Regions from separate parts of the Sphingomonas sp. GW822-FHT03G08 genome, predicted to be linked through region 1. Evidence: predicted binding sites of a transcription regulator. Region 1 holds the regulator's gene; the other holds the start of a gene.
The links. The regulator LexA, encoded in region 1, represses DNA repair genes until DNA is damaged. The targets are predictions, from matches to a motif close to GTTCCNCNCTTGTTCT.

Region 1 (4,535 bases):
ATCTTCCGCAGTCGCGCCAGGCAGAGGATCATAGCTGAGATCCAGCGCGATCGGCAGGAATGCCGGCACATCCGTTTCAGTCAACCGATCCGGCAGGGTTTGGAGGCGCAGCACCTGATCAAGATGATCAAGGAAGATATCTGCCTGCATCTGCGCAATTGCAGCCGCGTCGTTCATAATCGCCCGCATGAGACCATCCTTCGCATCCGCGGTGGCGGATGCCCAAGATTTCGCCCTTGCCGGAAGGAAACTCATGTTGTGATAGGGGCCGGTCAACAGCCCAGCATCGCGGGCTGCCGCCCAATGCAGGCGAAACAGCTGGCTTTCATTTGCTTCCTGCGTGCCAGCCGACAAGCGCACATAGGCGAAGCGCGCACCACAAACGCGCGCAGCGTTGAAGTTGGTCTCGTCCTGATACTTGGAAACATCAATGCCAGGCACCGATGGTCGTCCCCCGGGCAGATCGACGAAACCTTGGAGCCTCGGCCCGCTATTGCCCGGCATGCCAGATCGCGTGATACGTGCCGGAACCGCTTGCACGTTGATCGGCGCTACAGATCGCCGACAATCAAGCTCGGTGTCTTCATGCGTCGGAACCTGCTGTGACGCTACGGCCAACAGAGCGCTAGAAAGTAGTGCGAACATGGCCAAGCCCCCAGAGAGCCAAATGCACGCATACCAGAGAAAAATATCGGTATTGATACCGATGAAACTCCAATCAACTCTGCCTGCTCCAATTCCATCCCTCAAGTAAAACCCTTGGCAAAATTGAACCATTTCGGTTTCTTGTCATGCGGCCACGGCATATCTCCTATCACCTGAACCACTTCAACAACCCACCATCGCTAGAATATCGCCTCTCCATATCTTTACGACCTAAGAAGCGCTCCCCACTTGGCTGACAATGTCAGGAGCACAACGAAATCAACTTCTCGGGATGATGACCGCGTAACTCCCGCACCACCTACTGGCGCACCCCCGCCCGCTTGCCCTAGGCAGGCGCCATGCCCGCCGCTCTCCTCCCCGTCGCCGAAGCCCAGCAGCGCCTGTTCGCGCGCGCCGCCCCGCTCGCCGAGGAGGCGGTGCCGATCGCCCTGGCCGCCGGACGCTGGGCCGCCCGCGATGTCCTTGCCCGCCGCACCCAGCCCGCCTCTGCCCTCTCGGCGATGGACGGCTATGCGATCCGCTTCGCCGATCTGCCCGGCCCCTGGCAGGTGATCGGCGAGAGCGCTGCCGGGCGCGGCTTTGCCGGCGCGGTCGCCCCGGGCCAGGCCGTGCGCATCTTCACCGGCGCCCCGCTGCCGCCCGGCGCCGATACCATCCTCGTCCAGGAGGAAGCCGCGCGGGAGGGCGATCATCTCGCACTGGCCGGCGAAGGCCCGCTGCGCCTTGGCGGCAATGTCCGTGCGCGCGGGCTCGATTTCAGCGAGGGCGATGTATTGCTCCGCGCCGGATCCCGGATCACCTCCGCCGCCCTCGCGCTTGCCGCCCTGGCCGGCCACGCGACCCTGCCCGTCCGCCGCAAGGTCCGGGTTGCGCTGCTCTCCACCGGCGACGAGCTGGTTCCGCCAGGCGCGCCGCTCGGGCCCGACCAGATCCCCGAGACCAACCGGCTGCTGCTCACCGCGATGCTGGCCGATCTTCCGGTCGAGCTGATCGACCTCGGCATCCTGCCCGATCGCCTGGGCGTGCTCGAGGCCGCGTTCCGCGCGCTCGACTGCGATCTGCTCGTCACCACCGGCGGGGCCTCGGTCGGCGATCATGACCTGGTTCGCCCGGCGCTGCTCGCGGCGGGAGCGGAGATCGATTTCTGGAAGATCGCGCTGCGCCCGGGCAAGCCGATGATGGCCGGGCGGCTCGGCGAGGCGATGCTGCTCGGCCTGCCCGGCAATCCCGTGTCGGTGTTCGCCACCGCGACTTTGTTCGTGCGGCCGCTGGTCGCGCATCTGGCGGGGGCCGCCGATCCCTTGCCGCGCAGCCGGTCGGTGCCGCTCGGCGAACCGCTGCCCGCCACGGGCGCGCGCGCTGACTATCTCCGTGCCGAGCTGGTGGGGGGCCGCGCCTTTGCCGCGACGATCCAGGACAGCTCGATGCTGCGCACGCTGGCACGGGCGACGTGCCTGATCGTGCGTCCGGCCGGGGCGCCGGAGGCGAAAACGGGCGACTCGGCGGAAATCCTCGACATCGCTTGACAAGCGCGCGGAACATTGCATAAACGTTCGCAGTCTGTTCCACGCCAGGAGAAACCGGATGCTCACGCGCAAGCAGCACGAGCTCATCTGCTTCATTGCCGATCGGCTTGCCGAGACCGGCGTCTCGCCTTCGTTCGAGGAAATGAAGGAAGCGCTCGATCTCAAGTCGAAGTCGGGGGTGCATCGGTTGATCTCTGCGCTGGAGGAGCGCGAGTTCATTCGCCGCCTGCCGAACCGCGCCCGCGCGCTCGAAGTACTCCGCATGCCCGAGCGCGGCGATGCGAAGCCGGCCGCTGCGGCCAGGTCCGCCGCCCCCGCGGTGGCCGTTTCGAATCTCTCCCCCTCCGCGCCCCTGCCATCTCCCGCGAACGATGTGATCGAGATTCCGCTCCACGGCCGCATCGCCGCGGGTACGCCGATCGAGGCGCTGGAAGGCTCGTCGATGCTCCCGGTTCCCGCGGCCTTGCTGGGCGCGGGCGAGCATTATGCGCTTGAGGTGGCCGGCGATTCGATGGTCGAGGCCGGTATTCTCGACGGCGACTATGCGCTGATCCGCCGTACCGAGACGGCACGCGACGGCGAGATCGTCGTGGCGCTGATCGACGATGCCGAGGCGACCTTGAAGTATTTCCGCAAGGAAGGCGCGATGATCCGGCTCGATCCAGCCAATCGCGACTATAACGCCCAGCGCTACCGTCCCGATCAGGTCCGCGTGCAGGGCCGGCTGGCCGGCCTGCTGCGCAAGTACTGAGGCTCAGGCCAGGAACTCGTTCCAGGCGACCTTGCCGTCGCCATTGCGGTCGAGTTCCTGGAACGGCGCCACATCGGGCTGCCGGCCGAGGAATCGGAACAGGTTCCACGCGGCGGCATATTCGGCGGGCGAAAGCGTGCCGTCATGATCGGCATCGAGCAGGTCGAAGCCGGCGCGGAACATCCTGAGCCGGTGCGCCGCGAATTCGGCGAAGCTGACCCTGCCGTCCCGATTGGCATCGGCCTTGGCCAGGGTGAAGTCGGACGCGGAAATGGCAAAGGGCCGCAACCCCCGAATATCGGGCATCGAGGCCCGGCGCAGCGGCAGCGCCATCACCCGATGCTCCCCGCACCAGATTCGCGGCTCGGCGCGCTTCGGACCGAATTCGTCGGGGGTGAGCACTCCGTCATGATTGCGATCGAACGCGGCATAGCTCGGCCGGAAATCCGGTGCGGCAGTCACCGCGACAGGCATGGCCAGCCCGATCGCCCCGATCATCCCTACGGCGGCCAAAGGGCGACACCAGCGGCGCAACCGGCTTGGCGCAGGCGCGTCGCCGGCGAGATGCGCATCGACATAGCCGCGCACCACATCGCTCGCCGTCCGCCCTTCGGCCCGGCATTGCTCCATGAAGGCGCGCTTCACCGCATGGGGCAGCCGCACTTCGATCGTGTCGCTTTTCTTCGGGTTCCGGATCATGCTGCGAGGAGAGCCCGAAGCCCCTGTCAGCGCCAGCGATTTCGTGTCCGGACAGGTGCAAGTCCCTGCTCCGGCACATAGACCGGCTGCACTTTCGGCGGGTCGCGCCAGGGATGCCGCCCTCCGCCACGCACCATCGCCACCCGACCGCTGGCAAAGGCGATCGCCAGCCCGCCGGTCCTGTCCAGCTGCGGCCGATCGAGCTTTAGCCAGCGCGGCGCGCAGCCCGCCGGCAGGCGCCGGTCGCTGATCACCACATCGACCTTGCGACATAGCGTAGTGAATTCGGCCCAGGGCAAGGCATAGCCGCTCCGCGTCGCCGCAACCCGCCACACCCGCCCCCCGGCACGATGCTCGATCAGGCACAAATCGAGGCTGCAAGCAGCCCCCGGCTGGTCGGACAAGGCAACCGGTTCGACATCGCTGCCGCCGGTTTCCGCGAGCATGTCGCGGGTATAGTCACCCGCCCGATCGCGCAGCAGCGCCATGCTGCCATCGGCCATGCGGATCGCGAGGTGCCGTCCGTCGCCGGTCACGATCAGATCCGGCGCCGGCGTGGCGAGCATCCAGCCCAACCCCATGACAAGCGGCACCGCCCCCGCCCAGCGCACGTCCGTCCGCCAAAGCGCCAGCCACAGCCCGCCCGCGACCATCAGCGCAAAGGCGCCGCCCGGCATGGTGGGGAACGCCGCGACCGCGCCCGGCGCGGCAGCCGTGGTCCGTGCTATCCAGAGCAGCAGCTGCAGCGCCTGATCGGTAAGCCACCAGGCCGGCCAGCCCAGCCCCACCACATCGAGCAGCAGCGCCAGCGCTTCCAGGGGCATGATCACAAAGGTGGTGAGCGGGATCGCGACGATATTGGCGAGCGCGCCGTAAATCCCGGCCTGGTGGAA
Region 2 (4,535 bases), on a different contig from region 1:
GGGCACCGCCACCAGCGATACCCTTGCCTCCGATCCGCAGGTCAACATCCTCGGCCCCGCCGCGCTCGGACTGCTGTGCTGGCTGCTCAGCTTGCTCGTGCTGCTCGGTATCAGGCCGCGGAGCTGGAAGACCCTGGTGGCAGCCTTCTTCCTCTCGCTGTTGACCGGCCTGGGGGCGACGGCCTGCACGATTCTCGTCCTCGAACGGCTCCAGGAACGCGCCGAGTTCGGCCACGGTCCGCTGCGCCAGAAACAGGCAGATCTCGCGATCGCGGAGGCGGTGTACTTCCGCGGCAAGTCCGGCCGCTACGAGATCACGCTCCGCGACTATTCCAGGAGCTTCACCGTCGACGAAGCCGACTATGCCGCCGCCTTTGGCGAAGCGGAGCACGTCCGCCCGCGCGGCCGTTGCGCCCGCGTCACCCTGCAGAAATCCGCCCATGCCCTGCGGATCATCGGCCTTGAGCGCGGCGCCCTCCCGCGCGGCACCCTGGTCCGCTGCCGGCCCGACACGCCTGCGCCAAGCTGGTGACAAGCCGCCGGCCACCCGCCATCTAGGGCGGATGGCCCGATCCCGCCCCCTCACCCAAGGCGAAGCCGAGCTCGCCCGCAGCGTGTTCGGCGACGCGCTCGATCCCGCCCGGGCGGCGGTAGCGAACCGCAAATGGGCGTTCTTCCAGCCGCGGCACACCACCATGGCGCCGCTCGGCACGATCCATTTCAACCCGGCCTCAGGGCTCTACCGCGAGGATTTCGCGCATGCCCCGCTCGGGCTGCAGGGGCTGTTCATCCACGAACTCGCCCATGTCTGGCAGCACCAGTCGGGCCTGTTCCTGCCGCTCCAGCGCCATCCCTTCTGCCGCTATGACTATATCCTCGAGCCCGGCCGCCCCTTCGGGCGCTACGGCATCGAGCAGCAGGCCGAGATCGTCCGCCACGCCTTCCTGCTGCGGCGCGGCGCCGATCTCCCCGGCATCGCGCCGCTCAGCCTCTACGAAGCGCTGCTGCCCTTCTAGTCGACGCTCAGGTTCTTGTCGGGCAGCTTGGCCGGCCGCGGCGGCGCGGACCGGGGCGGCGGCGAGGCGGTGCGCGGCGGCGGGGTATAGCTCGGGCGCGGCGCCGGAGCGGCCTGGGGCGGCGGGCTGTAGCTCGGGCGCGGCGCCGCGCTCGGCGTGGCCGGACGCTGCCATCCTTCCGGGCGCGAGGGCCGCGACCAGCTGGGCCGGCTCGGCGCATTGTCCGCTGCCGGAGGCGCCGCCGGCGCGGGAGCAGGCGTCGCACTCGGTGCCGAAGGCCGCTGCCAGCCGCCTTCGGGGCGATCGGGCCGGCTCCAGCCCCCTTCGGGCGGGGCAGGCCGGTTCCAGTTCGGCCGGGACGGCGCGGCATCCCCGGTCGAGGGCGTCGCCGGTGCCGGTGCCGGCGTCACCACCGGCGGGTTCGGCCGCTGCCAGCCGCCTTCGGGCCGCGAGGGTCGGTTCCAGCCCGGCCGGGACGGCGTGGCGTCGCCGGTAGAGGGCCCGCCCGGTGCCGGCATGGGCGTCACCACCGGCGGATTGGGCCGCTGCCAGCCGCCCTCGGGGCGCGACGGCCGCGACCAAGTCGGATTGCCCGCGCCCGGCTGCGAAGGCCGCCGCCAGCCCGTGCCGCTGCCATCGGGCAGCGGGCGCGGCGGGCGCGTGGCATCGGGTGCCGGCGGCGTATCCGGCGCGACATCGCTCGGCGCCGGCAGGCTGGGCCGGCCGCGCCGCCAGCCCGGCGTGCCGTCGGGCCGGAAATTGTCGGGGCGCGTCACCGGCGGGCGGGTGCCGCCACCCGGTGCGTCGGGCGTGGTGCCGGGGCGCCCGCCCCAGCCCGGCCGGCCCGGCCGCCCGCCGCCCGGCGGACGCGACCAGCCCGATCCCGGCTGGTTCGGTCTTCCCGCCCCCGGCCGGCCCGGCCCGTCCGGCCGGTGGAAGCGGCCCGGGGGCGGGCCCTGGAAGCCGCCGTCGCGCCAGTGGCGGAAGCGCAGCGCCTGGTCGCGCCGGCGGCGCTGCTCGGCGTCGAAGCGCCGGCGCCACGCCGCCGCGTCGCTGCGCGCATGGTAGCGCGCCCAGCCGGGATAGCGGCTGCGGCCGATGTCCCAGCTCTGGATGAAGCTGAAGATCAGCGGGCTGGTATCGATCCAGACATCGGCATCGACCGGGCGATAGTCGCGCCCCGACATCGCGTCGCGCAGCCGCAGCGCGCGGTCGTACAGGTCGCCCGCGGCATCGTCATAATCGCCGAACTCGCCGCGCGGCGCCGCCTCGCCATCGGCGTCATAGACCATCGCCAGCCGCCCGCTCTCATAGGCGAAGCTCATCCCCGGCTCGACCGCCAGGAACGGCCCGCGCGCGCCCGGCGCGAAATAATAGCTGCGGATGCCGCCCTCGCCCGCATCCTCGACGATGATCGTATAGCCGTCGGTCGTCTGCCATGCCCAGGGCTCGGCGCCTTCGAAGGGAAAGGCGAAGTCGGGCGGCGAGTCGCCGATCGCGTCCCACAGCGCATCGGCGCGGTCGATCCACTGATAGTCCTCGGCGGACTGGGGTCCGGACTGAGGGCCGGCCTGTGCCGCCGCCTTCGCAACCGGCACCGTCGCCATCGCCAGGCCGGGCATGGCCAACGCCACGCCCGCCAGCATACCCAGCCGGAACATCCTCTCGAACCGCATCGCCCATCCCTCCTGCATGTCCGCGCAAATTTCCACCCCGGGCGCTGAACGGCGGGTGAAATGTACGTGCAGCTTTGCGAAAGGAAGCGGAGAACGCGCGATGCACCCCGCCATCCCAAGCAACACCGGCAACTGGCGCTTTGTGCCGGGCGTTCCTATCTCCCCACTAGAAACCCCAACAGAACAAAGCTAGAACCCTCGGCATGGCACTTACCACCATTTCCGTCCGCGGCGCGCGCGAGCACAATCTCAAGGGCGTGGACGTCGATATCCCGCGCGACACGCTCACGGTGATCACCGGCCTGTCCGGCTCGGGCAAGTCGAGCCTCGCCTTCGACACCATCTATGCCGAGGGCCAGCGCCGCTATGTCGAGTCGCTCTCGGCCTATGCCCGCCAGTTCCTCGAGCTGATGCAGAAGCCGAACGTCGAGCATATCGAGGGCCTCAGCCCTGCCATCTCGATCGAGCAGAAGACGACCTCGCGCAATCCGCGCTCGACGGTCGCCACGGTCACCGAGATCTACGATTACATGCGCCTGCTCTGGGCGCGCGTCGGCGTGCCCTATTCCCCGGTCACCGGCCTGCCGATCAGCGCGCAGACCGTGTCGCAGATGGTCGACCGCGTCCTCGCGCTGCCCGAGGGCACCCGCCTGCTCCTCCTCGCCCCGGTCGTGCGCGGCCGCAAGGGCGAGTATCGCAAGGAGCTTGCCGAGTGGCAGCGCGCCGGCTTCCAGCGCGTCCGCATCGACGGCGAGACCTATCTGATCGAGGAAGCCCCCGCCCTCGACAAGAAGTACAAGCACGACATCGAAGTGGTGGTCGACCGTCTGGTGGTGCGGGACGACATCGCCACCCGCCTTGCCGAGTCCTTCGAGACCGCGCTCAAGCTCGCCGAGGGCCTGGCGTACGTGGATCTGGTCGACGCGACCGTCGCCGAGGCCACCGGCGCCCGCGTGGCCGAGGCCCGGGCCGAGTTCAACGTCACCGGCGGCGCGATGAAGGGCACCGGCATCCCGGACAACCGCATCGTCTTCTCCGAGAAATTCGCCTGCCCGGTCTCCGGCTTCACCATCCCCGAGATCGAGCCCCGCCTCTTCTCGTTCAACGCCCCCCAGGGCGCCTGCCCCACCTGTGACGGCCTGGGCGAGAAGCTGGTGTTCGACGAGGATCTCGTCGTCCCCAATCACGACCTGTCGATCAAGAAGGGCGCGGTCGTGCCCTGGGCCAAGTCCAATCCGCCCTCGCCCTATTACATGCAGGTGCTCGGCAGCCTCGCCCGCGAGTTCGGCTTCAGCCTCGACACGCCGTGGCGCGATCTGCCCGGCGAGGTCCAGCTGATCGTCCTCCACGGCACCGGCGGCAAGCCGGTCACCCTCACCTTCGTCGACGGCCGCAAGTCGTACGACGTGAAGAAGCCGTTCGAGGGCGTGATCGGCAACCTCAACCGCCGCATGCTGCAGACCGAGAGCGCGTTCATGCGCGAGGAGCTGGCCAAGTACCAGGCCGCGCACCCCTGCGAGGTCTGCCACGGCGCCCGCCTCAAGCCCGAGGCGCTGGCGGTCAAGATCGCCGGCGAGGACATCAGCCACGCCACCCGCCTCTCGGTGGTCGACGCGCTCGCCTGGTTCGAGAAGCTCCCCGCCACGCTCACCGACCAGCAGCGCGAGATCGCCCGCGCGATCCTCAAGGAGATCGACGAGCGGCTCGGCTTCCTCAACAATGTCGGGCTCGACTATCTCAACCTGAACCGCACCTCGGGCACGCTGTCCGGCGGCGAGAGCCAGCGCATCCGCCTCGCCAGCCAGATCGGCAGCGGCCTGTCCGGCGTGCTCTACGTCCTCGA

Region 2: the regulator LexA is predicted to act here: its motif matches at 2,873-2,888, upstream of uvrA (excinuclease ABC subunit UvrA).

The regions. Positions count from the first base shown of each region.
Region 1 covers NZ_JBXAMZ010000001.1:952,336-956,870, forward strand. The annotation lists gene AC1RJ5_RS04130 (glycoside hydrolase family 25 protein) at 1-645, opposite strand, end outside; gene AC1RJ5_RS04135 (molybdopterin molybdotransferase MoeA) at 1,005-2,192, shown strand; gene lexA (transcriptional repressor LexA) at 2,251-2,943, shown strand; gene AC1RJ5_RS04145 (EF-hand domain-containing protein) at 2,947-3,642, opposite strand; gene AC1RJ5_RS04150 (ComEC/Rec2 family competence protein) at 3,669-4,535, opposite strand, start outside.
Region 2 covers NZ_JBXAMZ010000002.1:121,341-125,875, reverse strand. The annotation lists gene AC1RJ5_RS18015 (hypothetical protein) at 1-532, shown strand, start outside; gene AC1RJ5_RS18010 (vgr related protein) at 564-1,016, shown strand; gene AC1RJ5_RS18005 (hypothetical protein) at 1,013-2,692, opposite strand; gene uvrA (excinuclease ABC subunit UvrA) at 2,896-4,535, shown strand, end outside.